DNA from 2 places in the Sporomusa sp. 246TCP1 genome. Region 1 is predicted to be linked to the other one. Evidence: riboswitches for the same ligand, from Rfam matches in the RefSeq annotation. Region 1 holds a riboswitch; the other holds the start of a gene.
What was found. Region 1 has a riboswitch for molybdenum cofactor ahead of AC1ECB_RS05005 (hypothetical protein). Riboswitches for the same ligand answer to the same signal wherever they lie in the genome.
Positions count from the first base shown of each region.

Region 1 (15,270 bases):
GGTGCCATTGTGGCTGCCCCTGATTTGCGGGCTGGCAGTGCGTTGGTATTAGCCGCTTTAGCAGCAGAAGGAACCTCGGAAATTGAGCAGGTATATCACATTGAGCGTGGTTATGAAAGTATAGATAAAAAATTGCAAGCATTAGGAGCAAATATTGTAAAGGTGTAAGGGAGATAAAGGGGGACTTTTTATGAAAGATAAAAAAATTGCAGTTGTTATGGGTGGACCGTCTGCAGAAAGGGAAGTATCTTTGAATACGGGGCGGGCCATTCTAGCGGCGTTAAAAGAGAAAGGTTATCATGCCGTTGGCATCGACCTTGACCCCCGAAAATTTGTTGAACAACTGGAACAAGAGAAGATCGAGGTTGTATTTAATGCTATTCATGGTCTTTATGGTGAAGATGGCTTGCTGCAAGGCACGCTGGAAATGTTAGGTATACCTTATACTGGTTCAGGTGTATTGGCTAGTGCGATGACAATGGATAAAACAGTAAGCAAACGATTGTTTATGTCAGCCGGAATACCTACTCCGCGGTCACGGCTATACAGTAAACAGGATGTTGACCTTGCTGTGGTGACAAAAGAGATTCAAGAGGTATTCGGCACACCTGTGGTAGTAAAAGCGGCTGCGCAGGGATCAAGTATTGGCGTGATCATCGTTGAAGATGCTGCAGACATTGAAGTTGCAGTAACAGAGGCTTTTAAATATAGCGGTCATATTGTTGTTGAGGAATTTATAAAAGGAAAAGAATTGACTGTTTCTATACTTGGTAGTGAAGAGCCGAAAGCACTACCGATCATCGAAATAGTGCCCCAATCAGGACGATATGATTATACATCTAAATACACTAAAGGTGCGACAGAGTATATAGTACCAGCCAGGCTAGAAGCCAAGGTTGCGGAGCATATCCAGCAAATTGCGCTTGACGCCTATAAGTTATTGGGATGCCGGGGAATTGGGCGGGTTGACGTAATGCTCAGTGACGTTAATCAGCCATACGTTTTGGAAATTAACACAATTCCAGGGATGACAGCTACTAGTTTAGTACCCAAAGCTGCTGCTGCTGTTGGCATAAGTTTTGCCGAATTGTGTGAGCAGATACTGCAGATGGTGACTGATTAGAAAAAATTGGGCAGTGTTTACTGCTCATTTTTTTATTTATTTAGTGGACAATACGTTGTATAATTACTGCAGAAGATGTCTACAGGAGTGATTGTATGCAGACCGCAGAACGCTTGAGAGCAGCTAGAAAGCGGCGCGCTTCCATACTGGCGTTGTGGTTGGCGGCGCTGGTAGCATTAATAGCTATTTTTTTATTTATTAATTCTCCCTATTTTATTGTAGGGACAGTAGTGGTTGAGGGCAATAAGTATGTAACTGTTGAAGAAGTGCTGCGAATAGCCGGAGTTCCGGAAAAAATAAATATCTTTAGACTAAAACCTGCAGAAATTAAAGAGCGGCTGACTGGTGATCTGCGCGTGGATGAGGTTAAGGTTGAGAGAAATTTTCCGGCAACGATTACTATTCATATCAAGGAACGCCAGCCTTTGGCTTTTGTTGCCAGCCAGTATGGTTTTGTAGAAATTGACCGACAGGGTATAGTAATGGTTGCATTTAAAAACCTAAAGCAAGTAAAAGTGCCTGTTATTACTGGTGTTCGGTTGGGGAATGTTTATGTTGGCGATCAGATAAATGATCCAGGGCTTGCTAATGTTTTAACCTATTTATCTGAACTGGATGAGGGAGCATTAAACCAATTATCGGAAGTAAACATTAAATCACCGGATGAGCTTGTTGTTTACACTATAAATTCAGTTTGCATCCGGATTGGAGATAATCAGCGTCTTATAGAAAAAGCTAAGCTGACAGCTGAAATCTTACAGGAAATAGCTGCTAAAAAAATGACTGTCGAATATGTCGATCTAAATTATACCTCCCCAATTATTAAAATACGTAGTAAATAGGGTTCAATTTTGAAAGGAGACGATATTTTGTTACCCATCAAGCAAGGGCAGCTTGCCATTGCCCTGGTCTGCGTTGTATTGGGCATTATGTTGGCGGTGCAATTCCGTACTACGCAAGACATTAAGTCAAGTATTCCCTATCAAAGGGTTGAGGACTTATCCCAACGGCTAAGTCAGACTGAAAAGGAGCGGGACGCGTTAGTTAATCAAGTTCATGAATTAAAGCGTACTTCAGGTGCTGAAGCCGCATCTAAGGAATTTGAGAGGATAAAAATGGGAGCCGGTGTAGTAGCTGTCGAAGGACCTGGTATTATTGTAACGATTGATGATAGTAAGCGGCCATCTAAGCCGGGGGAAAACCCTAATTTGTATCTAATTCATGATGATGATATTCTTAAAGTGATTAATGAATTGTGGGCAGCCGGTGCGGAAGCTATGTCGATTAACGAACAACGGCTTATTGCCAGTTCCGAAATTCGTTGTGCCGGGCCAACGTTATCAGTCAATAATTCGCGCTATTCACCACCCTATGAAGTTCGTGTTATTGGTGAGCCAACAACGTTGGAGAATGCACTAAAAATGCGTGGCGGAGTAGTTGAAACCTTACAATTCTGGGGTATTCAAGTAACAATCAAAACGCAAGAGGCAGTAAAAATTCCGGCATTTAAGGGTACTTTTCGGTTTGAACTCGCCAAGCCGGCGCAGGAAGGTGGTCTTTAGTATGGCATTGCCGATTGCCGGACTTATTATAGGTGTGCTTATTGGTATATTTTTTCCGGTTACAGTGCCTGTAGAATATGCTAAGTTTTTGTCGGTGGCGTTGCTGGCATCGCTAGATTCTGTGTTTGGTGGACTAAGAGCCGGCAGTGAGGAAAAATTTGACAATACGATATTCATCACAGGTTTTTTTACAAATGCATTGTTGGCCGCAGGCTTGGTATATATTGGCGACCGTCTGGGAATTGATTTATATTATGTTGCCCTATTGGCTTTTGGCTTGCGAATATTTCAAAATTTAGCAATTATTCGTCGTTATTTTTTAAAGAAATAATAAGAAAGCTTCAAAGTCATCCTAGTATCGTTTTGGCTTTGGAGTTTTCTTTGTGTTTAAATGTAAAATAAATATAGATTTTTCGGTTAAAAAAAAGGGAAAATGGCACTTTTGTTGAAACTATTCTTGAAGAAACATAATACTGTGCTGCGAGGGAGTTATGAATAAAAAAACTATATTAGCTATTGATGTTGGCACAGGTATGATCAAAGTGTTTGTTGGAAGAAGGCTGGCTGATGGCAATGTGGACATTTTAGGTAGTGGTGCTGCTCCAACAGTTGGCTACGATAGAGGGGTTATCACTGACAGTAACGCTTTGACTCATTCTATAAGACAGGCAGTAGATTGTGTTCTTATGGCAGCTGACAGCCAGGAGACAGGTTGTGTATACTTAGGTATTAGCGGTTCATCACTTGTTATGCAAAATAGTATTGGTAGTATTGCTCCAATAACTGCAGGAACTGTGACACGCGAAGATGTTGGACGCGCCTGTAAAGCAGCAACCTTTGCCGTTGCCGATAATGATTACGAAATTTTACATGTGTTTTCAACTAGAGAATCTGTCGCCAAACCAGGCGCTGCTTTTGAGGTAGAAGCTCACATAATATCGGCGCCGAAGGTAATTGTGCAAGGACTAACCCAGGCGCTTGCCGAAACCGGGCTTAAATTAAATGGAATTGTTGCTAATGGTGTTGTGGCCGCAGAAACGTTGAGGAAAGAGTTATCTGATGAGCGTAATAACTTTATTTTTATGGACATTGGGGCAGGTACGGCCGATGTTGTTATTTATGTTGGTGGTAAGCTTTGTTCTTCAGCCTCATTACCCTTGGGCGGTGATTATATAACCAGTGATTTGATGCAGGGATTGAGTGTTAACCGAGTTCATGCTGAAGAAATTAAGCGTTATTATTCCCGGTTGTCGCCTGATTTGCATAATCAAGGAGTGGTTCTGGACTGTAATGATTACGGAACTACAGATAAGCATATTTCTTTTGATTTTTTATATGATATTATTGAAAGTAGAGTAGATGAAATTGTTGGTTTGCTATATGATTTTATTAAGCCGCTTCTGGACAAGCATCTAACCGTAAATGGAGAAACTTTGGAGTGCATTTATTTGACGGGTGGTTCAGGGACAATGCCCAGTATGGGCTCTTGCATAGCCAAAGTGTTTCAGATACATACCGAAACGATTAAACCAGCGCAATTGGCTGATGAATATGCTTATGCAACTAATACTGTGTGTTATGGCATTATAAGCCATGGAGCCAGGATTTCAACAAGTGAGCCAGTTGCAGAAGGCTACAGTGCTTGGAATGCGTTTATCCGTAAGGCGAAAAAATTATTGAAAATTTGATAGATGGTAAGGGAGGAAAACTTAGTAATGTTGGAATTTGACATGGACTTGGACCAGTTTGCTTCAATAAAAGTTATTGGTGTGGGCGGTGGTGGCAATAATGCTGTCAATCGAATGATTGGCGCTGGCTTGCAGGGTGTAGAATTTATCACTATAAATACAGATGCACAGGCATTGATTGGATCTGAAGCTACTTATCGTATTCAGATTGGTGAGAAATTAACTAAAGGCTTGGGAGCGGGGGCTAATCCTGATATCGGTGAGAAGGCCGCTCAGGAAAGCCGGGATGATATCATTAAGGTTCTTAAAGGATCAGACATGGTGTTTATTACAGCTGGTATGGGTGGCGGTACTGGCACAGGGGCGGCACCGATAGTAGCTGAGTGTGCCCGGGAAGTAGGAGCTTTAACGGTTGGGGTTGTTACTAAACCTTTTTCTTTTGAGGGACGCAAGCGTCAACTCCAAGCTGAACGGGGAATTGCCAAGCTGAAGGAAAAAGTAGATACGTTGATTACTATCCCTAATGACCGATTGCTACAGGTTGTGGATAAACGCACTCCGATCATGGAAGCATTTAAGATTGTTGATGATGTACTCCGTCAAGGTGTGCAAGGGATTTCTGATCTTATTGCTGTGCCTGCATTAATAAATCTTGATTTCGCCGATGTTAAGACTATTATGAGCGATGCTGGTTCGGCACTTATGGGTATTGGCTTTGGTACAGGGGATAACCGCGCAATTACGGCTGTTGAAGCGGCGATTAAGAGTCCGCTCTTAGAAATGTCAATTGATGGCGCTAAAGGTGTATTACTTAATTTTACTGGCGGTCCTAATACTACATTGTTTGAAGTTAATGAGGCTGCTGATATTATTGCCAAAGCGGCTGATCCGGAAGCTACGATTATATTTGGTGCAACCATTGATGAAGCGTTTGAAGACCAAGTTCGAGTAACTGTCATTGCTACTGGTTTTGATCCCCTGCCATTGAAGGTAAGTGCAGGTAAAAGCGAAACTAAGGTTATTGAACCGTTTAAAGGGCGGGATTTAGATATTCCGGCTTGGATGCGGCGGTAGACATATAGTAAATAAGGAATGTAACATAAAACCCGGCTCATTACGAGCCGGGTTTTATGTCTATTTTTGAAACTATTAAAATGGCAGGAAATTACATTTTATTAAAGGAATACTTTGTATAATTAGAATAACAATTTGATTTCAGGCATATAGTCTTATGTGTATAATGTTTTTATATATAAAATATGATCCAAGAAGGTATAAACTGTGAGCATTTATGCTGATGTAGTATTGTTAATCAATTTTATTATGAATAGTATTATTTTAGTAGTAACAGCTTATGCCGCAGGCATTTCTTTTTGTTGGAAACGCTTGTTGATGACGGCTGTAGCGGGAGGCGTATATACATTAATCGGTATTTTTCCGGAGATGGCTGTATTATATAGTATTCCCGGAAAGTTCTTGGCGTCGGTGGTGATTATTTTATTGGCTTTTGGCTATAGGTCAGTAAAGCTGACAGTAACACTTACCGGTATTTTTTTTATAGTATCTTTTATCCTGGGTGGGGCCTTGTTGGGCTGGATGTATTTTATTCAGACTGAAGCGCCTTTTAGAGCTGGTACTACTATTAAACTCTCCTGGGGCCATTTAGTGGCAGGCAGTGTTATAGCCATAGTTCTCATCCTGCTGGTTGTCAAAAGACTGCTGGCCAGAATGTACCGGTATAAGACTTTTTATCAGGCAAGAATAGAATATGCCGGGCAGTTGCAGGAAGTTACGGGTATGATGGATACTGGCAATGGCCTCTATTCGCTGCTGGGGCGTAAACCGGTAGTTCTGCTGTCCCTGCAATCTGCACTTCAATTACTGGGCCGGCAGGTTGCAGCATTCTTAACAGCTAACCGGCCAGATTCCTGGTTAGCTAATCTTGACGAATGCCAGGACTCAGCTTGGCTAGCCAGGGTGGAGATTATTCCCTGCCAGTCGGTTGGCGGCTGCAATATGTTACTTGGCTTTAGACCAGATAGTATTACCGTGATGAGTAAGGTAGGCTCGTATTATACCTCAGAAGTACTCATCGGCATTTACGATGGTACCTTTGCTGATGGTAGTGATTGTCAGGCACTTTTACATCCGGCGCTTATAACAGACATCAATAGAACCAAGGGGGAAAGTACATGCGAATTACCTGGCCAATAATTAAATTGTATATAAGGCTAAGGATCATATCATTACTTCAGGCGATTGGTTGGCTGAAGCCTGATGAAGTATTTTATGTTGGTAGCGCGGAAATTTTACCGCCGCCTTTATCAAGTGATGAAGAGATATTTTTGCTTAACCGTTTGCAAAAAGGGGATAAATCTGTCAGAAGTGTATTCATTGAACGTAACCTCCGGCTTGTCGTCTACATTGCCCGCAAATTTGAAAATACCGGCGTAAGTGTCGAAGATTTAGTTAGCATCGGTACGATTGGCTTAATCAAAGCAGTAAACACTTTTGATCCCATTAAAAAGATTAAACTGGCCACATATGCTTCACGATGTATCGAAAATGAAATTTTAATGTATTTACGTCGTAACAGTAAAACCCGGGCCGAAGTATCCTTTGACGAACCATTAAATATTGATTGGGATGGTAATGAACTGTTACTTTCTGATGTGTTAGGTACAGATAATGATATTATTTATAAGTCAGTAGAGGAAGAGGTTGATAAAACCCTGTTATACACAGCCATGAGCAAGTTGTCAGGGCGGGAACGAAGAATTATGGAACTACGGTTTGGCCTTAATGATGATGGTAATGAACGTACACAAAAAGAAGTAGCTGATATGCTGGGGATATCCCAGTCTTATATTTCTAGGCTGGAAAAGAGGATAATAAAAAGGCTGCGTAAAGAGATATCTCGCATGGAGTAAGGTTTTGTTAAATGCATTTTTAGTCGCCCTTTCTTCGGGTGGGTCAGTTTCTTGTTTAGCCCACTATCAGCCGTTGGTTAAGGTGGGTTTTTTGTATTTCATTGGAAAGACTGTATAATGCCTTTTGTTGGCAGTTGATTTATAAATTAATCGTAAAAACCGCATCTTCCGGGGTGCGGTTTTTGTTTTGCGGTATATAGAGTTTACGGATTTTAGGAATATCGCCCGCCTTTTCAGCTTTTGGAGGCGTGGGGCCTAGACCTTTTGTTACTTTTGGGGCAATGCCAAAAGTAAAAGGCCCTCACCTGGTATTATATTGACCAAATATCTGATGTGTGCAAATCCAAAGAACTAGCCAAAAGCCAAGCTCCACCCATTTTAAGAATTGTTACCGCAAAGTATTCAAAGTACGCAAAGGAATAACGGTATTGTGGACTATAGCATTACTATTTTTTGGCTGAAGATCAAAAGGCTGCAATAGCGGTTTTTGATCTTTTTTGAAAAAACGGCAAGCTTCTCTTGCACTGCAAAGTATAAAATCGTCAGCCCATGGCAATAATGCTTGTGTGGGGCAAGTTGTTTTAGTAGCTTAGAAAAACTGGGGAGGTAATAATGTGATTGTTAATAAAGTCGAAATATGTGGTGTAAATACAGCAAAGCTCCCGGTGCTTTCTGCCACTAAAATGCGTGAGTTGTTTGAGGTAATGCAGGGGGGCGAAAAAGCCGCCAGGGAACAGCTGATTTATAGCAATCTCCGATTAGTGCTTAGCGTAATTCAACGGTTTAACAATCGGGGAGAATATGTTGATGACTTATTTCAGGTTGGCTGTATTGGTTTAATGAAAGCCATTGATAATTTTGATTTGGCACAGAATGTAAAGTTTTCTACCTACGCAGTACCAATGATTATTGGTGAAATCCGGCGCTATTTAAGAGATAACAACCCCATAAGGGTAAGCCGCTCAATGCGGGATGTTGCCTATAAAGCGCTGCAAGTACGGGATTCGTTAGTCAGTCGGTTTTCACGGGAGCCGTCAATTAATGAAATTGCTGATGAACTTAAGGTGCCAAGAGAAGAAATAATATTTGCCCTGGATGCAATCCAAGAGCCTATATCCTTATTTGAGCCTATTTATCATGATGGTGGTGATCCCATCTTTGTAATGGATCAAATCAGTGATGATAAACATTTAGATTTAAGTTGGCTTGAGGGAGTGGCGATCAAAGAAGCTCTGCGCAAACTGAGTGATCGTGAGAAACATATACTCACTCTTAGGTTCTTTGAGGGTAAAACGCAGATGGAAGTTGCAGATGAAATCGGTATTTCCCAGGCACAGGTGTCACGGTTGGAAAAGGCCGCATTAGGCCACATGCGCAAATACATATAGAGTTTATGATTTATCAGGGAGGCAGTGTAGTGGAGAGAAGTTTACCTTTGTGGAGTAAGCGAATATTGATAATTTTAGTAATTTGTCTTATTGCTGGTGGTTGGAATGTACTTCTTTATCAGCAAAAACACGGGGTGTCGGTGACACCCAATAGTAGTGATTATGTTAGATTGCATATTTTAGCTAATAGTGATAGCGTGCAAGACCAACAGCTTAAACTAAAGGTTCGCGATGCAGTTATTGCCTATCTAACTCCGCATGTCAAAGATGTGAGTAACGCCCAAGCAGCTAAAAACATTATAGCTAACCGCCAAGAGGAACTTGTTCTGGTGGCTAAAAACACGCTGGCGGAAAACGGCGTTGATTATCCTGTAGCTATCCAAATTGGTAGTTTTGAATTTCCGGTGCGTTCCTACGGCAGCTTAGTGTTGCCTGCGGGAGAGTATCAGGCTGTTCGCATTCTCCTGGGAGAGGGTGCCGGGCAAAATTGGTGGTGCGTATTATTTCCACCCCTATGTTTTATTGATGGTACTAACACGACTTTAGCCCCAGTTTCTTCTTCCAATGAGTATACTCAGCAGGAGGATGGCGAAAAACCCCTAAAAATTTGCTGGAAGTTAGTTGAGATTTTTAGATAATAAATTGTTGCAACAGGTAAAAAGCAGTCTCAACTCTGCGAAAATACAATGGATTCCTATGAATAAACTAAAAAGAAAGCTAACAAATTAAGTAGCTCTCTTTTTGTTCCAGAGGGAAAGTTGAACTTTTCCTGGATGAACGGCTAAGGCTTGTGCCGGCGTCCTTTAGGATGCCGGCACAAGCCTTAGCGTTTCATAGTACCTTCACTGTAGGAAACTTTACTGAGATTATTTATACTTCGACAACGCGTCTGATATTGCTTTGCGTTACAACGCTTTTTTCTACTGATGAATAGGAAGGAACTGCAGCACTGGCCATCTGTTGGATGGTAAGGGGAATGTTGGTTTTGGACAAAAACACTAAACGTTTGTCGTAATAGCGAATTAGTTTGATCATCTTATAAAAACAGTCATGGCTGAATTTGCAGCGAACATTGGCAAAGATAATATCAGCATGAATGATAAGTGCTTCATCAAAGCCATTTGCATCGCCGGAGAGATAAACAAAATTAGGTAACTGGGTCTTTAACTTGGTTTGCCAGTTTTCAGCACCGCCGATAACCAGGGCGTGAATGTTGCTTAAAGTGTTTAAAGCTGCCTCGATATTGTAGTGTTGATTAGATGTTGCTAAATTTATAATATTATCAGAGCTTTCTATGTCTTTAATTTGTTTTCGGCGATTTTCCACTTGAGTGAGTTTAGTTTGAAGTAGCTCAGTTTCTTTGCTTAAGGCATTTACCACGAACTTTTGTTTGAGAACCAAGGTGTTAAGCTCCTCTTCTTTCTGGGCCAGTAAATCGGTTTTGGCTGCCAAATCCGCACTCATTCTGCGAACTTCTATTTCGTAGGCTTGAAGTTGTTTTTTGAGATTATCAATTTCGGCATATATAAAAGGATTGTTTTGTTCAAAATAATATTTTCTCGTTTTTTTATACTCACGTATAAATTCGAGTAAACTTAAGCCGAGCATTACAAACTCGGCACATTTTGATTCCAGATCCTCTTGGCTTTGCTTATGATTGGATCGAAATAACTCTGATGTCATCTTGATAATATAGAGGCGGCAAAGTAGTTCAACATCTCGTTCTTTAATCTTTGTCAGAATTTTTGGTGAAGCCAGGGATATTCCGGCTGATGATGACAGATACGCGGTGCAGTGAGCCATTCCTTCCCAGAAGTGGTCGCCGTTCCAGGGTTCAAGATAATTATAAAATACCTTTTGATATATCGCATTTTTAAGTTGACGGGCCATTTTTTTTATTGCTGGTTTATTCAGCCTGCTTTTTAATTGTTGAAAATCGCCGGTGTTATCAAGTTTGCTGGCAAGTGTTTGCACAACAAATAAAGTTTCAGGTTCGGGTATGATTGCTTTTTTGCCTAAAATACAGGTAATAAACATGGCAAATTTCAGGGAGGCATGAGGTGGTAAATCAATAGCTGGATACATTGCAATAAAATATTGAAGATATTGTATTGTGGCGCCAGTAAGAAGATTGTGGTATTGACTGTTTTTTATGGATTCGGCATAATACTCTGGTTGGACGGCTTTTGATAAATCAATTGTTTCGGAATTTTTAATATAGCCATACAAATTGCTCCAGCGTTTTGTCAGAATGTGTATTACCTGTTCGAATAAGGGAGAACAAGGGCCATCTTCCATAGCCACAAGCAACATTCCTAAGTATTTTAAGGCATAAATTTGTCGATCAATGCCGCTGGTAGTGAACAAAGGATGATTAGCATAAGAAGACTGAGAGGCTGCGGTCTGGTAACGGGTTTTATCGATTTCATAAAGCAAGTCTATTTCTTTGTATGCCGATGATGTATCGCCAGCGAGCTGGACAAAAAGAGGAAGCGTATCAACCGGGATATTGTTGGCTACTAATATGAAATCTGAAATCTTCATGCGGTATCACCATCCTTTTTGTATTTAAAGTAAAACAATCTATTTCTTTACACAACTTTTTTTGTAATACATTCGACACTTTCTATTTGGTAAGACGCAGCAATTGTCGTGCTTCGCTCGCCTTTGGCTGTCTGTATTGCCGCTTTGACTGCAAGCAGAGACTCTGTAATGTTTTTTAGGTTATTTGTTAACGTTACCAGAATATTAACATAGGCATCAAACGTATAGTCGTTCTTAGACAAGGTAGCTTCTCGAATTGCTTTATGGGTATCTACAAGGAGTTCTTGAAATGCATGTTCAGAGTATTGTAAGTCAGTTAGTGTATAGCAACCGGATTCGTTGTCGGTAAATAGCATGATCTTCCCATTGGTTAAAACATCACTGTGATCATTGATTCGTGAATACATAATTTTCCTCCTTAGAACATTTTATAGACTAATTGAAGCAACAAGCTTAAACAAAAATATGCCAAGCCTCTCCAGAACGGAAAGGGCTTGGCAATAAATTCAAGCGAACGTAATAAAGCATAAAACAAGAGCAAAATTTTGCACTGCTTGAAATATTGCTCCTTTCCAAAAGGGAGATATAGCCGTTTTCAGCTATACCGATCGGCCGGATACCATACCACGAAAGGATTAGGTAAATCGGCTAAGGGAGCAGACTATCCGATTATGAAATTATAATAAGAGGTATTTTGATAATGAAAACTAACATAAACAAACATCAACAATTAATTACTATTATATTGTTTGACGGTGTATAAATCAATATGGTTGGTATATGTTGGTTAGAAAAATTTTTTGCGAGGTTAAGATTAGAGCTGATTTTTCGTCTTTATAAAAAGGGGTTAAATTGATTTGTCAATTAAACTCTTGCCAGTATAAATAAACAAATACTATAATAGAATCAGGGTATTGCTGCATTTGTTAGCTTATATTACTTTAATTTTATTCTATTTCAATAAAGCAATTGATATCGCGATAAATTTGTTTTCAAAAGCAGCTTGTAAAATATTAGCAAAAGGGGTATGTATATGAATCGTAAATTAATGAAACTAATGGGTCTTTTTCTATGTGTAGTACTCATTGGCCTGGGGCAACAAAGCAGTTTTGCCCAAGAGAGTCCAAACCACCCAATTACAGAGGTTATTGTCTTTCATGCTGGCAGTTTAAGCGGACCGTTCCAGAAAGCGGCTGAAGCTTATGAAAAGTCTCATCCGGATACCAAAATCACTTTAGAGGGAAGTGGCAGCCGGGAAGCCGCCCGGAAAGTAACGGAACTGAAGAGACCCTGTGACGTGGTTGCTTCTGCTGACTATGAAACTATTGATAATCTGATGATGCCTGAATATGCAAAGTTTAATATATTTTTCGCCCGTAATAAAACAGTTGTAGCCTTTACTGACAAAAGTAAGTATGCTAATGAGATTACCAGTGATAATTGGTATGATATTTTATCAAGGCCAGATGTGCAGTATGGTCATACCGACCCGAATTTGGATCCTGGCGGCTACCGGGCAGTCCTAACATTGCAGTTAGCCGAAAAATACTATCATAAACAAGGCTTGTATCAAGAGCTGGTAAATAATTTTCACGAGTCTAGCACCGTTAATGATGGAAAAACTATCAAAGAAATGCTGAATTCAGGTCGGTTGGATTACTTTTTCTTTTATGAGTCATCAGCCAAACAAGGCGGCTATCGCTATATAACCTTGCCGGTTGAACTCGATTTTTCTTCCTTGGATTATGTGAACTATTATAAGCAAGCAACACTGTCGCTTACTGGCAAAAAAACAGGCAGCATTGAACAAGTTTATGGACAACCAATAATTTATGGTCTTACTCTGGTGAATAACGCACCACATACCAAGGAAGCGCTGCAATTCATACACTTTCTTTTGACAGATGGACAAAAATATCTAAATGATGCAGGTTTTATTTCTATGAATCCGTTAGTTCGCACCAGGGAATTGCCTTACATCCCGGCAGAATTAAAAGCTTTAATAAAGCCGTTCAAACAATAAGCAGCGAGCCGCGTACCTATAACCACAAACATACATAAGCAGGCTCCCACAAGGTCTGTCAAAGGAGGAGTATATTATGACACTGTTGGATGAAGCCAGATCACGGTTGATTGCCATTTCAACGGCCAAGGCTGGAATGAGAATGAGAAAATTTTCATCGTGTCGGCCCGCAATCTTACGCAGCGATGGTTGGTTCGAAAGTAACTAAGGAGTGAGTATGATGAATAATGGCAATGTGAGATATTGGCACTTAGGCTGGATTTTAAAAATATTTATCATTATGGTGGCCAGTACATTGTTTATCAATTGTGGACTGGCTGCTGCCGCTGAAGAACAACGGACTGATAAACTCTTCGATTTAGACGAAATCGCAAAGGCGATTGATACCTATGCGCTTGATCCACGCTACGAGGATGATCCGTTTATTCTGATTACACTCAAGGAAGCATTGGCGGGCGCCAGACAACATATAATTAACTCAGGTGTGAAAAAAATCTATTATGCTGCGTCTGATGACAATGGCGGTATGGCTCATAGATTAGAGAACCTGCCCCTTCATGGCAGGGTATGGCTAAAGGAATGATCATCGAGCCGGCTCGTTGCTCGCCGGTTCTGAGAGAACTAGCTCAAAAGCTCTTTCATCCAATGAAGGTTTAGGAGTAGCTGGGGATTGACCGATAAATTGAAAAAACCTCCAAGTTGATGCAAAATAGCATCAACTTGGAGGTTTTTCTTATGACAAGAAGAAAAATTACTCCTGAACGAAGAAAATAAGGACTATGCTTTGTACGATTTGGTTTGGTTATTGCTAAACTGCTAAAATAATGATAAAATTCCATTGGCTTACATGGTGTATATATAATTTAAAGGGTGAATACGGTGTATGCGGAAAAATCGGTTTTGATAGTTCTACTTGCGTTAAGTACTTTGATTATGGGAACTCTGTCACTAGTTGCTTGGCGGCGCAGACAGAGCCCCTTGGGGCAAGCCTTTTTCCTTTTAATCTTTCTAACGACCATTTATACCTTTGGTTACATGTTTGAGTTTGCTAGCAGTACCTTGGAGAAGGTTCGATTCTGGCTTCATGTAGAATCTATCGGTATTGCTTTCATACCAACTGCCTGGGTTATATTTGCTGTCCGTTTTACTAAAATGAAACTCAAATATTGGCCTCAAGTTAAAGCTTTATTTTTGATGCTGTCGGCAATCACGTTTATTATCAGTAATACGTCAGAATTACACCATCTCCATTATGTTGATATGCGACTAAACTCTGAAGCTCCTTTTCCCGTAGTGGATTTTGTAGCAGGGCCATGGTATTGGTTCCATAATGTATTCACAAATATAGCAATCGTTATTGGCAATATACTCTACACCCGTGCCTGGAAAAACGCTTCAGAGGATAAAAAACAACAAGCTTTTGCTATCTTCCTAGGTTCTATGTTTCCCTGGGTTGTATTTCTTGCATACATGTTGAGAATTATTCCTTGGGGAATAGATCCAGTTCCAGTCTCGTTTCTAGTTCCGGGACTTCTATATGCCTGGGCTGTATTTGACTTAAAAATGCTTGAAATTGCTCCAATTGCACGGCAGGCTGTGTTTCAAAAACTATCCGAAGGTGTATTTGTTTTTGATCGGGAAGGATGCCTGGTCGACTTTAATGCAGCCGGCTGTAAGGTGTTTCCAAAGTTGAAAAATGATGCAAAAGGGAAAAATGGCTCCGAGTTATTCCGGGACTATCCAATTTTGATGAATCTTATTGCTGATTCTGTTAACGAACAGGAAACAATGACGCTGCAAGCGGGAGACCAAAAGAGCACGTATCAGTTACAGCGCATTGAGCTATATAATAACAGAAATCATACTGTCGGTTTCATGGTAATCTGCCGGGATATTACCCATTTTTCAAATATTGTGGAAAGCCTTCAACTGCAAGCGGCTATTGATCCATTAACTAAAGCATGGAACCGGAACCGGTGGCTCGGAGGATGGAACAGCGTTATTGACTCAGG
Region 1 covers NZ_CM170492.1:1,008,658-1,023,927, forward strand. Annotated here, with positions in the region: gene murA (UDP-N-acetylglucosamine 1-carboxyvinyltransferase) at 1-168, shown strand, start outside; gene AC1ECB_RS04950 (D-alanine--D-alanine ligase) at 191-1,123, shown strand; gene AC1ECB_RS04955 (cell division protein FtsQ/DivIB) at 1,219-1,965, shown strand; gene AC1ECB_RS04960 (DUF881 domain-containing protein) at 1,993-2,685, shown strand; gene AC1ECB_RS04965 (small basic family protein) at 2,687-3,016, shown strand; gene ftsA (cell division protein FtsA) at 3,177-4,373, shown strand; gene ftsZ (cell division protein FtsZ) at 4,401-5,447, shown strand; gene AC1ECB_RS04980 (sigma-E processing peptidase SpoIIGA) at 5,655-6,587, shown strand; gene sigE (RNA polymerase sporulation sigma factor SigE) at 6,566-7,303, shown strand; gene sigG (RNA polymerase sporulation sigma factor SigG) at 7,918-8,691, shown strand; gene spoIIR (stage II sporulation protein R) at 8,721-9,329, shown strand; gene AC1ECB_RS05000 (hypothetical protein) at 9,562-11,235, opposite strand; gene AC1ECB_RS05005 (hypothetical protein) at 11,283-11,642, opposite strand; molybdenum cofactor riboswitch at 11,785-11,904, opposite strand; gene AC1ECB_RS05010 (extracellular solute-binding protein) at 12,269-13,258, shown strand; gene AC1ECB_RS05015 (hypothetical protein) at 13,476-13,841, shown strand; gene AC1ECB_RS05020 (histidine kinase N-terminal 7TM domain-containing protein) at 14,138-15,270, shown strand, end outside; gene AC1ECB_RS05025 (GGDEF domain-containing protein) at 15,261-15,270, shown strand, end outside.

Region 2 (15,270 bases), 1.5 Mb from region 1:
GAATAAATCCTGTACCTCCGCATGATTCACACTCCAAATCTATAAAATTACCAAAACCTACATGATAGTGTACCTCGCCGTCACCCTTGCATACTTTACAGCCACCTTGGGAGTTTACGGTAAACAATCCTGCCGGTAAGCCGCTTTTTTGAGCAAATAAAGCGCGAATGCGGTCAAACATACCTGTATAGGTGGCAGGGCAAGAGGTACGGCTTCTACCGATTGGCTTTTGGTCTATAACAAGGCACTTTTTTATATGTTCCGTTCCGCTGATTGCTACATTATCGGTTTCAGATGAGGTTTCATCATCCTCATCATCAATCACGCATTTTGTATGCAAAATATCTTTTAATTTTGGTACGAGCGTATTGGAAATAAGGCTTGATTTGCCGCTGCCTGACACCCCAGCAACGCCTACTATTAAACCTAATGGAATAGTAACAGTTATATTCTGTAAATTATGTAAGCAGGCATTTTCTATCTTTAAAATTTTTTGCGTATTAATTGGTTTATACGTTTTTTTAACCGTAAAAATGCTTTCATTTTTCAAATAGGGAGCGGTATTTGAATGTTCGCAATATAAAAATTCGTTAAATGAACCTTGAAAAATCTTTTCGCCGCCATATATTCCCGCGTTTGGCCCTAAGTCAATAATATAATCGGCACAGCGCATGAAGTTTTCATCATGCTCAACAGTTATTACCGTATTTCCGCGTTCAACAAGATTTTTAAGAATTTTAATTAGCTTTGCTTTTTCTACTTCATGCAGCCCTATTGTCGGTTCATCAAATATGAAAATAATGCTATCCATTTCTGCGATAATGTATGAAGCCAAGAATAATCTTTGAATCTCGCCGCCGGAAAGTGTAGGGACAGGGCGTGAAAGCGCAAGATGATGTAAGCCAACATCAACCATGCAGTTTAGCTTTACAAGTATTTCACCAAGTAATGGCGTTTGCTTCAAAGTGGCTTTGTCTAAAAAAATATATAGGTCTTTAATGTACATTTTCTCAAGTTCAGAAATGGTTTTACCCATAATAACTGTGTGCGAAGCTTGTTCGCCAAGCCCTGTGCCTCCGCATTTAGGGCAAGAGCATTTATTCATATATCCTGCGCTGGTTAAGAGATATTCTATATATGACGCATTAAAGAGTAAAAAAATATCAAAAAGAAGCAACTATTGATAATTATTATTTGTTAAGAAAATGGTTTTTGGATTTTATGGCGAAATCCTTTGTCAATTAATTCATGACGAAGGGGTAGACACATGCGAGACATCCGCCAATTACCATCAGAAGTAATCCATCGAAGAGTCAAACGCCTCAAAAGAAAAATGAAGTCATGTAAGAATTCGCGGATGCAGGAACGTTATCAAACGATTTACCTGTATTTGCAAGGGTATTCAAAAGAAACAATTTCTCAAATAACTGGGCGGGCTCTTAGCACAGTCTATCGATATATTAATCTTTATGTTAATTGCGGATTAAAAGGCTTACGAATGAACCATTCGCCAGGCCGGCCAACCTTTTTAAGCGAAGAGCAATGCCAACAAGTGTATGATATGGTTGCACATCACGTTCCAAAAGACGCTGGATTTTCGGTAGAAATGAACTGGACAGCTCCCTTACTGCAGCAATGGATTGAGAAAACTTTTGGTGTAACTTACAGTATACGCGGTACGTTAAATTTGTTGCATAGCCTTGGATTTAGCTGTACCCGGCCCACATACACTCTGGCTAATGCAAATCCTCAAAAACAAGAAGAGTTTAAAAAAACTTTATGAACTGAAAGATTCGCTTTTGCATGGTACAATCGACCGTCTGCTGTTTCAAGATGAGTGCATGATTAGGGACTATCAAGCCATTTTTCGGACTTGGTTTCCTAAAGGAAAGCAAAGAATAGTTCCAACCTACGGAAAACACAGTGGTGTAAAGCTAATCGGCGTATTAGATTATGAAACCGGAGAAGTAGTATGTAGTCACTCTACCAGTTATGATGCACAGCAATTTCTCGCATTTTTGCAATTGGTGCTTGAGAAATATCCTGGTCAAAAAATCGTGATGATTTTGGACAATGCCCGCATTCATCATGCCAAACTGCTTCAACCTTTTTTGCAACAAAACAAAGAAGTACTTGAGTTAGTTTTTTTACCCCCATATAGCCCACAACTAAATCCAATTGAAAAAGTATGGGGTTGGCTCAAACGCACCTGCATCTACAATGTTTTTTTCAAATCAGTTGAGGAAATTGCTAATGCTGTATTTGCTTTTATTAATGATATTAATCGTAATCCGCTTAAGACCGTCGACCGCATTTGTGTTTAATTTTTCATTGTTTAATGCGTTGTATATAGACGGCCTGATGTAGCTAAAGCGCCATTTGTAATATGTGTTATCCACGGTATAAATCCAATAAAGGATGACTTACCATTATCGCCATATTTCAAATAAAATAATTGTTCATCCGTCAGTGTGGATAGTTTTTGTGTTGGCAAAAGGTTATGGTATTTATAAAAGCTATCAAGTATTTTTCTAGTGCTTCCTCGCTTACCTAAACCAAGAGAAACATCCTCTATTTTTTGTGACGAATCAGCAAACAACTTTTCTTCATCAAGCTGTTTAATAATCCCGCTGCCTAAACATTGTACGCACATACCTTTAGGAGAATTTTTCTGAAACATCTCCATTGAAAGAGGCTGACCATCGTCATATTTGTTGTCGTGTTCACCATAAGTTGCGAATAGCATTGCGAGCATATTACTTATTTTTGTTCTTGTTCCAACTGTGCTACGTGGGTTTGATTGACGGATAATACGTTGCTCTACTGCAACGGTTGGAGAAAGTCCTGATATACTATCAAATGTCGGGGTGCTATCCACCATAAATTGTGTGCCTGAAAACATTAAATAGCGCCTTTTACTTTCTTCATAAAGCGTGTCAAAGGCAAGGCTTGACTTACCGCTTCCTGATACGCCGGTAATAACTGTTAGCTTATTTTTGGGAATTGTAACATCAATACCTTTTAAGTTATGAACCCGCGCATTCTTTAGCGCAATATACTCATTCATGGATTTTTCCCTCATATCCCTTAAAAAAATAACTACTTGTTAAAAGGAGACGTCTATTTCGGCTTTAGAAATAGACGCCAGGTAGTGCTATATATTTATTGCGTTTATAAGTACTAGGTATACTGTTTAAGCTTTAGTGTAACATAGAATTAATTTTTCATTTAATCTCTGCTTTACACCTGGAGCTAATCATCAGTCCAATTGCAACAAGTAGTATAAAGAGTGAATAACCCGCCATTGATACCTTAAAACTGGTGCATGTAGATATTTTGGCTATTATCGGTGGACCAAAAAACATCCCAATACCCCAAAAAGAGTAATATGCCCCCGAAATCGTGCCTTTTAAATAGTCAGGTACAATCTCATTCAAAAAGCCCATTGAAGCGAGATGAAAAGTACCCATTCCTAAACTTGCAACTGTAAGTGCCAATAAGACTAACGGCATACTTAAGACCGGGGCGATAATTATCCCGGCAATTGTGACGAGAAGCCCTATAATCATAAATCTGTTCCGCCCAAATATGTCAGTTAGTGGACCGGTAATAACTTGCGAAAAGCTTATCGCCACATAAAACAATGAAAAGAACACGCCGATTTCAACTGAGCTTACGGATTTTTCTTGCAATAAGAATGAGGGTATAATTGTGAGAAATGTTCCATATCCAGTACCGTAAATAATGATCCCGATCAACGAAATACATGTTTGTCGCTGTCCGATCAACTTCAATATGCTCCGAAAATCAAATAAACTTGTCGATTTTAGTTCTTTTTTTGTTATCGGTTCTACCAGGAGGTTGATTACAACCGCGCCGGCTAAACAACAAAAAGAGTAAACAAGAAAAACCTCATTTCCGGTCAACGCCTTTGCCAATGCTATTCCCCCAAGTGGACCCAGAGTAAGACCGAAATGGAAGACAGCATTATATATCCCCATTACCTTGCCCTTATCCATTGGGAACTTTACTGATAGTAACGCCGGAGCAAGTGCCCAAATCGGTGCCTCCCCGATTCCTTGCAAAAATCGGGATGAAAACATCAACCCAGAGTTTGTTGCAAAGAAAAATAGCAATCCAGCTAAAAAACACAACAAGTATCCGACAATCAGAAACGGCTTAAAGCCAAACCTATCTGATAATCTACCCATAGGGACTTGGATTAGTATATAGGAACAGGCGAACGCCGAAGCTAGATATCCTACCGATTCCCCGTTTCCGTCAAAGTACACGATTCGTTGCGGCAATTCCGCAACTATCATACCAACTCCGAACATCATTAACAGCACTGCCAAATTTAGCCCCAATAGGGTTCTGTCCTTAAGAATAGTTGTCATTGAGTAGCTCCCCCTTTTTGTCCCTTTCAACCAAGGAGGATGCCGTCGATTGATGTAAGCAAGGCAATTTTTCCCCGGTTAAAAGGAGTTATACCTAGAATTGTCGTTGCTTACAGGTGGCGGTGGAGACAGCCTGTTTATCATACAAGCGGCTACAAATGTAACCGTAGATTCATATTTTTTTGACATAAAGACCTCCTTTCTTCAGCGCATAACACATGCAATGATTTATTCCTTATTATTTATAGGAAAATTGCCTAAGCGGTAATATAGTGGAAATAGTATGCTTGTATACGAGTTGTTGTTTCCCTTCATTTTCCAGGGTAACAGTGAAACTATCGAATCCCCTGACGATACCTTTTACCGGAAATCCATTTAACAAATGAATAATGACGGGGATATTTTCCTTTCTAGCTTGATTCAAAAAGTTGTCTTGTAAATTTAGTTTTGCCTTTTGCGTAGATGCCGAAGTGATGCTAGCGTTAGGATTAGTATTCATAAAAACCTCCCCTGCGTTTTATATTATAACAATAGGTGATAAAGGTATCATTTCGTTATTAACCACAAATTACCTTCTAAAAAAACCACGGCAATTCCCAAGCCGTGGTTTTTTAATGAAGATGAATTTAATAAGCGACTATAATCTACAATTGTACTTTCGGTATTCATCGGTGATGCAATACTTTCGTTTCATGCGTATAATTTTCAATTAGTTGCAATAAATGATATAATACTCTAAATAGTCCTTGTTTGGAGTAGATATATATGCATATTAGAATTTTAATTGACAATATAGGCAAAAGGTTTGGTGAAAGACTTCTGTTTTCAAATATCAGTGCCGAAGTTGCTAGTGGACAGTGTTTGTCAGTAACAGGCTGTAACGGTTCTGGTAAGTCTACTTTGCTCAAAATCATCACGGGACTGGTTCGACCAAGCACTGGGCGGATTAGGTTAACTTTGGATAATGCATCAAGCCCAAAAGAGCAAATCTCTTATACTGGTTTTGTATCGCCTGAAATGGCAATGTATACGGCGCTTACGGGAATCGAAAATATTATTTTCTGGACAAAAGTACGAGGTGTGCCTAGTTCTAAGTCTGAGGCTGAAAAGTTATGCTGTCAGGTGGGGTTAGGCGGAGCTGGGTGTGATCCGGTTGCCACCTACTCCACAGGCATGCGGCAACGCCTAAAACTGGCGGTTATTAAAGGTATTAATCCACCTGTATGGATCTTGGACGAGCCTTCATCTAACTTGGACGTCAGTGGAAGAATCATTGTAAAAGAGTTGATTGTTGATGCAGTCAGCAAGAATGCTGCCGTTATACTTGCTACTAACGAGGTCGAGGAGGTTCTATATGGCAACAGTACACTTGAGCTTTAGTAATGCAGTATGGGCAGTCTTGGTCAAAGATGCGGTATGTGAAATTAGAACAATGTATGCTGGCGGAGCGCTAATTATGTTCGCGTTGACCACGCTCTCAAGTGTCAGCATGGCGATAGCCGGAGCGCCTTTGCCACCGGAATTAGCCGCTGCCCTTCTCTGGGTTGTGCTATTTTTCTGTGCGATGGCCGGGTTGGCTCGGGTGTTTGTCCAGGAGCAGGAAGCAGGTACATTGCTGGGACTGCGATTATATGCTACTGGTCAAGTTGTCTTTTTCGGTAAATTGTTGTTTAACTTAGCTCTTTTATGCGGCTTGGCCTGCCTAGTGGTGCCGCTGTTTATCATTTTTCTTGCCGTTGAAGTTGGGAATTGGTTGCCTTTTATCACCATTTTGGCTCTTGGCTGTGCTGGAATAGCGACTGTGTCTACGTTGACAGCCGCTATGGTCATGTACACACAAGGTAAAAATGCGATCTTTACGGTGCTTACTTTTCCGGTGTTGTTGCCGCAATTTTTAAGCGCCATTGGTGCGACTGCCAAGATTCTATCAGGCGATATACCTGAATTAAGCGAATTGGTGTTTATGGCGGGCTATGACACCGCGGTTGTTGCCGCCGGAGTACTCTTGTTTGACTACCTTTGGCAGGATTAGGAGGATGTATGAATCTTAGAATAGTTGCATCATTAATTGCGGTATGGATAGCTGGAGTGCTGTTTGCAGTGTTTTGCCTGGTGCCGCCTGCCGCGGGACTGGGTTACCTTGTTCGGATTGCCTTTTTTCACATTCCGGTTGCCTGGGTATCGGTGCTGGCTTTTTTGGTGTCAGCCATAGCAGCTGGGCAGTATCTCAGAACCAGGCAGCGTAAGTATGATTGCTTGAGTGCCTGTTCGGCTCGGTTGGGTCTCGGCTTTTGCCTCTTGGCGACAGTTAGCGGTGCAGTTTTTGCCAAGCTGACCTGGGGAGCATATTGGAATTGGGACCCTCGGCAGACGACCGTGTTTATTTTGCTATTAATTTACGGTGCTTATCTGGCACTCAGAACAGCCATTGAAGAGACGGAGCGACGGGCGACGGTGAGTGCTGTGTATGCGCTGTTATCCTTTTTGTCTGTGCCCTTTCTGGTGTTTATTATCCCTCGCATGTACTTTTCACTACACCCAGAGCCTGTGCTCAACGGCACCGGCAAGGTGGCTATGGAGCCGATCATGCTGTATGTGCTGCTGGCTGCTGTGGGCGGGGCCACGGCTCTTTACTGTTTACTCTTAACCCGGAGTGTTGTCAGAACAACTGCGCGGCCAGGAAAGGGGCTATCAATATGAAAAAGTACCGTCTGGTTTGTCTGGCAGTCATTGCCGGGTTTATCACCTATAGTGTTTTTGTATTTCAAAGCTCAGTTACGCCTTATGTCACCTTTGCTCAGGCCAAGAGCGCCAAGAGCACCGTTCAGGTAAAGGGAATACTGGCCTCAGCTAAAGTAATGCAGGCTGAAGATGGAAGATACACTCAGTTTATGCTGCGTGATGATGCTGGTGAAGAAGCTGCAGTGGTGTATCGTGGCGTCAAACCTGATGGTTTAGAGCAAGCGACCGGCATAGTGGCAATTGGTAAATATACTAATGGACAATTCCAGGCAGACAAGTTGCTGGTGAAATGCCCGTCAAAATACCAAGGGAGTGTGAATCAATGATTAACTCTCAAAAATATGTATGAAAAAAAGGATTATTTGGTTTTATGTAGAATAATGTCCTTAAATTAATAGGAGATTCTTCAAGCCGGTAGATCTAAAACTCATGTCATGGTTTATTGGCCGTTAGGGTATATTGGGAAACTTGTATATCTGCCATTGCGCAATGAAGAACACCGCTAACAAGGTTCAGCGTTGCGCATTTATTTGTGTAATGTTGGATCTTAATTTTTTTTCGACGTACAGTTATTTATACAACGTACTAAAGGCATGCTTTAATTTGTTAACAATTTCACTATAATTAAATATGAGATTCTTCGAAGCTTGCAGATCTAAAACTGATGTCATGATCTGCTGGCCGTTAGGGTATACCAGGAAACAGGTATATCTGCCATTGCGCAAAGAAGAACATTGCTAATAAAGCAGTTTAGCGTTGCGCAAAGAAGAATACTAAAATAAGGTTCAGCGCTGCGCATTGATTTGTGTAAGGTTGAACTCTATTTTTTCGTCAAATAAAAGTTAATTGTATAGTAATGCATTAAAGATTTAACCCCATAATTAAATATGAGATTCTTCAAAGCTTGCAGGTCTAAAACTGATGTCATGACCTGTTGGCCGTTAGGGTATACCAGGAAACAGGTATATCTGCCATTGCGCAAAGAAGAACATCGCTAGTAAAGCAGTTTAGCGTTGCGCAAAGAAGAATACTGAAATAAGGTTCAGAGCTGTGCAGTGATTTGTGTAATGCTGAACTTTATTTTTTTGTCAAATGAATTCATTTTATCAAGGCTGAAACATCGGGAATTCAGGTGGAAAGTATTGCGGGTATTGGTTTCAGAGCAGGGTGTAGTAGGGGATGTTCAGGTTATTGCCAGTTCAGGTTATAGCCAGTTGGATCTGGCTGTAGTTACCAACATGCGTAGTTAGCAGGTTTACTCGGCGTTTAAGGAGGGCAGGCTTGTGGGTGGCAATTCCTGTTACGTTTAATTTGCAGTAGTGTCTTGACGGTGTGGACTAAGGGGGTGAACAATACCGTGGTCGTAATCATCAAAAATTCAAGGAGGAATTTTCGCAATGCACAAGAAAATGATTGGTTATCTAGCAATCCTTAATTGTTGTTTATTATCAGTGCCTGGCTTGACTTTTGCAACTGAAAGCGTGCCGGAGGAGTCTTTTACCTTAGACGAGGTGATAGTTACAGCAATTCCTTTAGAAAAATATCTGGTCACCACTAGCGTTATAACTGACAAGGATATTGAGGCTAAAGGAGCCCGGAATCTGGCAGACGCTTTGGAGGATGTTCCAGGCGTGAATTTGCACCGGGGGAAGAAAAATAACAATACACTGGATATCCGTGGGAGTGCTCTATCCTATACGAAAATATATATTGATGGTGTTTTAGTAGATCCGCTTTCTAAATTAAGTGGTGGAGCTGCGGACCTAGATATGTTCCCAGTGAGTAATATTGCCAAAATTGAGGTTATCAAAGGCCCTGCGCCTGTATCTTATGGGACAGATGCCATCGGAGGAATGGTTTTAATTACCACCAAAAACGGTAAGAACTATGAGGGCGGTAAAGTTTCCGTCGTCGGTGGGTCCAATGGCACGCTAAATGGCTCTGTTTCATACGGTGGAGGCGACGATAAGTTTAATTATTATATTAATGGCGGCTCCGAGCATACTGACGGCTATATAAGCAATGCGGATAGAAAGAGTACATATTTTAATACTAAACTGAACTGGAAATTTGAAAATGATGCATCGTTAACTTTTACAGGGGGATATTCTGATACTGATAAAGGCTGTTTAGCCCCTCTTGACCCTGCTAATGGTAAGCCTATAAGTTATAATACTGGCTTTTGGGCTGGATTAAATAATACAGAATTTAGAGACTGGGAAAAAAGTAACTTGTCTTTGCAATATGCACAGCAGGTTAATAGTAAACTGGATTATAATGTTAAAGTTTATCGGTTTACTGAGAAAAACGGCCTTTGGGCTAATGGGGCCGATCATGATCCGGCAGTGACGACAATCAAGGGTTATAGTACAAGCCGATGGAATGCAAGCTATTGGGATAGCACCTTAAATGGCGTGGAATTACAAGGTAACTATAAGTTAAACGATCTACATACTTTAACTTTTGGAACACTATACAATGATATCGACTGGAAAAAATCTAATTCTGATTTATCTGATCCGTACAATTATTCTTGGGATTCTTACAATAACAAACGCTATGGTTACTACGTGCAAGATAATTTTCTTCCCAACGAGAGAACTACCATTACTCTTGGCGTCAGGCGTGATGAAAATGAAGTAACCGATACTGCCACTATCAAGGATTCAGCCACTAATCCTACTATCAATGTGGTCTACCGGCTGGATAACAATAATACACTGCGGACTTCCTTTGGCAAAACCTGCAGTTTCCCTACGGTAGAGCAACTTTACGGTAAGAATCAAAATCCTGATCTAAAACCAGAAAAAGCTAAAAATTATGAAGTGGGGTTAAAACATCAATTTGATAAGAGTTTAACAGGCGACATTGCCATCTTTAAAAATGATATCCAGGATATGATTTTTTTGGCGAGTAAAAGTGTTCCTTACAATAATGTTAGCTATGCCAAAATAAAAGGTCTGGAGATCGAACTAAACAAGCAGTTTACTAATCGCTTAGACGGCTTTATCAATTATACCTATCTAGATACAACTGGTATTAAGAATGACGGAACAACTAGTATGCTTAAATATACTCCTCACAATATGATTAATTATGGAGTAACTTATCAGGCTGATAAGGGCTATAAGTTCAGACTTACTGGGCATTTTTCCAGTGAAAGAGCGACCTGGGATGATGGTACTGGGCATACCGCGACAGTTAAATCAACATATCCTACTCTATCCAGCTATCATATTATGGATTTGCAAATCAAGCGTCAGATTAACGAGAAACAGGATTGGTATATTACAGTAGCCAACATCTTTGATAAAGAATACCAGGATGAACTATTCTATCCGGCGGCGGGCAGAACCGTGATGGTGGGTGCTGATTACAAATTTTAAAGGAGGGACATTTTACCATGAATCTTATTAGGCAACAGGTTTTAATCATAGTGTTTGCAGCCTTTATTATGCTGGTCAGTGTCACTGCCAGTACTTTTGCCAGTGATTTATCTTCGGTAACGGTTTCGGCTTCATCACTGGTGCCTGGCCTGGAAGCGCGTTATACAATAAAATTTCACGTTGATACGGAATTGGACTTATCCAAAGGTAGCAGGTTGACTGTTTCGTTTTCTCCTGGGTTTACTATTAAGCAGAAGGATATTCAGGCTGCAGACCCGGGCTGTACTTTGGCTAGGCTGGAGTACAAAAATCCGGGGGAGCGGTTTTATGCGGTTGCATATGGTGCAACCAGTGTCAAAAAGGTAAAAGACGGTATACAATGCAGCTTTATCCCTCAGCCAGAGCAACTAGTCATACCTGCCAATACCGATCTTTATTTGACTGTTCCCGGTATTATCAACCCTTCATCGGTAGGACAAAATGGACTGAAGATAGTTATACATGATGCTCAGGGAACCGATTATTACGGTGCTGGTGTATTCAGCTTGGGTTTGCCGCCGGTTACGGTTCCAGCAAATTTGCGGCTTGTGGAGGATTCAGCGTATAAGGTACAACTGGCTTGGGAGCCTGTTCCTGAAGCTAAGCGCTATCGAGTGGTTTTTGCCACCCAACCTGACGGACAGTTTATTAACGCCCTGGATATAAGCAAGGAGCCTTCCCCTGGTGAAGAATGGCAGCTTACAGAAACGGCACATAGCTTTAGTGGTCGTGGCAACGGAGGGCTTACTCCCGGTCAGACGTATTATTTCAAAGTCCAGGCAGGCAATGAATTTGGATTTGGCCCTGCTTCGCCTGCCTTGGCAGTAAAGTTACCAGATATTAAACTAGTAACAAGTTACCCGCGAGATAAGGAACCCGGGATTGCTGTCTTGCCGTCGGGAAATCGTTTAACGGCGACTGTTGACCATCCAGTTAAGATTATCAATGAGCAAGCGATCCGAATTTATGAAAAATCATCTGGCGTACGGGTCAGGCAAGTCGGTATTACCGTAGAGGAAGCCAAGGGCAATATAGTAAACATAAATGCCAATCTTCGTCCAGGAACAGAGTACTTGGTGGCTTTTTATGAGGGCGCGCTGGCAAGTCAAGGGAACCCTTTTATCTGCAATCAAACGTTCGGTTGGACATTTACCACTGCAGTGGCAAGTAAGGGAGGAAAATTATGAAAAAGTACTATTGTTCACCCTTATTAGTAGTATTGGTTGTGGTGTTGGTATTGATCGTTTTTCCAGTAATGGCGGCCTATAAAGCTCACCATAATGATGGCGATACCGGTAATTTTTTGCAAGCCTATCCGGCAGCCAAAGACACTAAATTGGATAATTGCTATCTTTGTCATACTGGCGGGCAGTCTAAGGACAAGTACCTTGATACCTGTGATTATTGTCATGCCACATATGGCTATAAAGCGCCTCATCCGGAAGGGAGAATTCAAAAGACGCTTAATCCGTTTGGTGCAGCCTACCTTGCTGCTGGGCGCAGTGCTGCGGCGTTCGCTGCTATTGCAGAACTTGACTCTGATCGAGACGGTTTCAGCAATGAGCAGGAAATTAACCGCGGGTATTTGCCGGGCGATGTTAGTGACAATCCGACGGTAAAACAAGCAGCGGCAGTTATTTATACTAAGGAAAGGCTTATGCATTTACCAAGGACTAGCCAGTTTATGGCTGTTGACACAGCGAAATCTGGTGACTATTTTGCCACCTATACTGGGGTGCAGGTTTGGGAATTACTCAAGGATGCTGGCATTTTGGCAAATGCTACTGATATAACGGTATATTCTGCGGACGGCTATAGTCGAAATTATACAATCACTGAAATACGGCAGAGTTTTCCGCAAAGCAGGTTTATTTCCAGATATCCTTGGATAAAGTATCCCGAAACCACTACTTATCTGGATGGACAACAAATTAAAGGCGAGCTTCGATATTTATTAGCATATGAACGTGACGGCTATCCGCTGCTGGAAGGCCGGGCGAAGACTAGTGGGGATGGCGGCAAGGTTTTTATTAATGGTGAAGGCCCATACCGTTTTATTGCGCCATCTACCATACCAGTGGTTCCGGACCGGTCGGAATGGAGTATTGACCGTGATGACCCGCCATACCCGTACAATCCAGAAAGGCCGATTCTAAAGAATGCGGATTATTGTGGTAAAACCGTAGTTGCCATCCAGGTTAACACTGCAAATAAAAAATTATTTCAGTACGACTGGGATGGAAAAGCTTGGCAAATGGTTGAAAAAGGGGAATTAGTTGTCTACGGAGCTATTCAGCCACACCCATAATACGGTTTATGTATAGACCGTACAAAAGGTATTAGCCACAAAGGCACGAAGATCACAAAGGACCAGTAATAAACCTTTGTCCTCTTTGTGTCTTCGTGGTTCATTAGTTTATCCATAAATGGACCCAGTATCTCATTTAGGGAGGGAAAAATGGAAAAAGCAGTTAAAAAGACAATAAACCAAGTTTTGCCGGTAGGTCAAAAGGTTCAGATTGCTAAGGATGGTTGTGTAAGATTACCCGTTTCTTTGGATGCGAATCAAGAAGCACTATTTATTCGTACTGATAGTGGATATCAGTTAATTACCCTGGTACAGGATGCGAAAAGAGTATATATTGAGGTTACTACCAAATGCAATTTTGCCTGTATAACATGTATTCGTAGTTCATGGCAGGATGAATTGACGCATATGGAATGGAGCACCTTTGAGAAAATTTTAAATAGCTTAAAAGAATTGCCTGAACTGGAGTCGGTTCATTTTGGCGGGTTTGGTGAACCTTTGATGCATCCCAGGATTTTTGATATGCTAAAGGCGGTCAAGGAACTTGGTTTGAATGTGGAAATGATCACCAATGGTTCCTTTCTACAGGAAGAAGTCATTCAAAAACTAATAGGCCTTCAGATAGATGTTTTGTTTACCTCTCTCGATAGCCCCAATGAGGAAGAATATAATGAAATCCGGCAAGGGGCTAACTTTCAGAGCGTTTATGACAATATAGTAAATTTACAGGCTATGAAGCGGGAACGGGGGACTAAAAAACCGGAACTTGGAATTGAGTTTGTTGCCATGAAGAAGAACTTTGATCAGTTGCCCAAGTTAATCCGGATGGCATGGGATTTAAAAGCCAGCCAGGTTATCGTAACCAATTTGCTGCCCTATCATGAATCCATGAAGGATGAAATTGTCTACGATACTGATGACACTGGCGCGATGTTTGGTTGTCACTCTTATGAATCCTTGCTAACTTCTCTTAAGGCTAATATGGCCAATATGAAATTAAGAACAGAACGAAATTGTAAGTTTGTACAGGACAAGTCTTTATGTATTAACCATAAGGGAAACGTTAGTCCTTGTTACCCACTAATGCATACTTATCAGTGTTATGTATATGGTAGACAAAAACTAATGTACCCGTGTTATTTAGGAAATGTCAATGAAAAAACATTGCGGGAAATATGGATGGATTCCGGTTATGTTAATTTTAGGCAGACTGTTAATGATTATCGCTTTCCTTCTTGTACGGATTGCAAAATGCTTGACGGGTGTAATTATACGGATAGTAATGAAATGGATTGCTGGGCCAATAGCCCGTCGTGCGCCGAATGCCTTTGGGCCAGAAGAATTATAGCTTGTCCATAATAGCTTTCTATTAAAAAAGAATTTGGCAACATAGGTGGATATGATACAATTGACATTGGGAAAACTGTAGCTGAAACTTAATCGATTGATACACAATAGCAGCACTAAAGTAGGCTAGGAAATAGTGAAAAAAACGGAGGAAGGAAAGTGCCAGAGATATATTTGGACAATAGCGCAACCACTAGACCATATCCGGAGGTAACGGAAAAGGTCGTGAACATGCTAACAGAAGTATACGGAAATCCGTCGTCATTACATCGGCTAGGGGTGAAAAGTAAGTTTGAAATTGAGAAAGCCCGCCAAAGTGTTGCTGACGCACTTGATGTAACGCCTGAAGAAATTTATTTTACTTCTGGCGGCACAGAGTCCGATAACCTCGCCATAATTGGTGCTTGTTTAGCCAATTCCAATCGTGGCAAACGAATAGTAACCACTGAAGCTGAGCATGCGGCCGTAACTAAAACGATACGGGACCTGAAAAAACAGGGCTGGGAAGTGGAGTATGTTTCAGCACCTGGAGGTAAGCTGGATATGGAAGCTATGGAAAGGTCCATTAATGAACAAACCGTACTGGTAAGTGCCATGATGGTTAACAATGAAATAGGTTCTATTTTTCCCATAAATGAAATAAAAACAATAATTAAGCGAAAACATTCCCCGGCGTTGCTGCACTGTGATGCTGTACAGGGGTTTGGGAAAATACCCTTTACCGCAGCTGGCATTGGCGCCGATCTTATCAGTATCAGTGCGCATAAGATACATGGGGTTAAGGGTTCTGGCGCGCTTTATGTGAAAAAGGGTGTAAATATGTATACTACTATGTTCGGTGGCGGACAGGAACGCGGACTGCGCTCAGGGACGGAAAGTTCTCCGCTTATCGCCGCTTTCGGTGAAGCGGTACGGATAACTTTTGCTAATTTGCCCAAGGATATAATGCATATGACCAGGCTTCGGGATTATTGCGTCCAGGCCATAACTGATAAAATACCGAGTGCGGTTATAAATTCGAATAACCAGGGAGCACCCCATATCGTAAATT
Region 2 covers NZ_CM170492.1:2,481,958-2,497,227, reverse strand. Annotated here, with positions in the region: gene AC1ECB_RS11975 (excinuclease ABC subunit UvrA) at 1-1,105, opposite strand, end outside; one part of gene AC1ECB_RS11970 (IS630 family transposase) at 1,268-1,776, shown strand; one part of gene AC1ECB_RS11970 (IS630 family transposase) at 1,775-2,324, shown strand; gene AC1ECB_RS11965 (P-loop NTPase family protein) at 2,336-3,067, opposite strand; gene AC1ECB_RS11960 (MFS transporter) at 3,225-4,397, opposite strand; gene hfq (RNA chaperone Hfq) at 4,636-4,896, opposite strand; gene AC1ECB_RS11950 (ABC transporter ATP-binding protein) at 5,163-5,777, shown strand; gene AC1ECB_RS11945 (heme exporter protein CcmB) at 5,752-6,429, shown strand; gene AC1ECB_RS11940 (cytochrome c biogenesis protein) at 6,438-7,097, shown strand; gene AC1ECB_RS11935 (cytochrome c maturation protein CcmE domain-containing protein) at 7,094-7,465, shown strand; molybdenum cofactor riboswitch at 7,532-7,649, shown strand; molybdenum cofactor riboswitch at 7,766-7,885, shown strand; molybdenum cofactor riboswitch at 8,023-8,142, shown strand; gene AC1ECB_RS11930 (energy transducer TonB) at 8,282-8,389, shown strand; gene AC1ECB_RS11925 (TonB-dependent receptor plug domain-containing protein) at 8,537-10,525, shown strand; gene AC1ECB_RS11920 (Ig-like domain-containing protein) at 10,543-11,751, shown strand; gene AC1ECB_RS11915 (GEGP motif-containing diheme protein) at 11,748-12,872, shown strand; gene AC1ECB_RS11910 (tungsten cofactor oxidoreductase radical SAM maturase) at 13,023-14,231, shown strand; gene AC1ECB_RS11905 (cysteine desulfurase family protein) at 14,379-15,270, shown strand, end outside.
Region 2: another riboswitch for molybdenum cofactor. It lies ahead of AC1ECB_RS11930 (energy transducer TonB); the one in region 1 lies ahead of AC1ECB_RS05005 (hypothetical protein).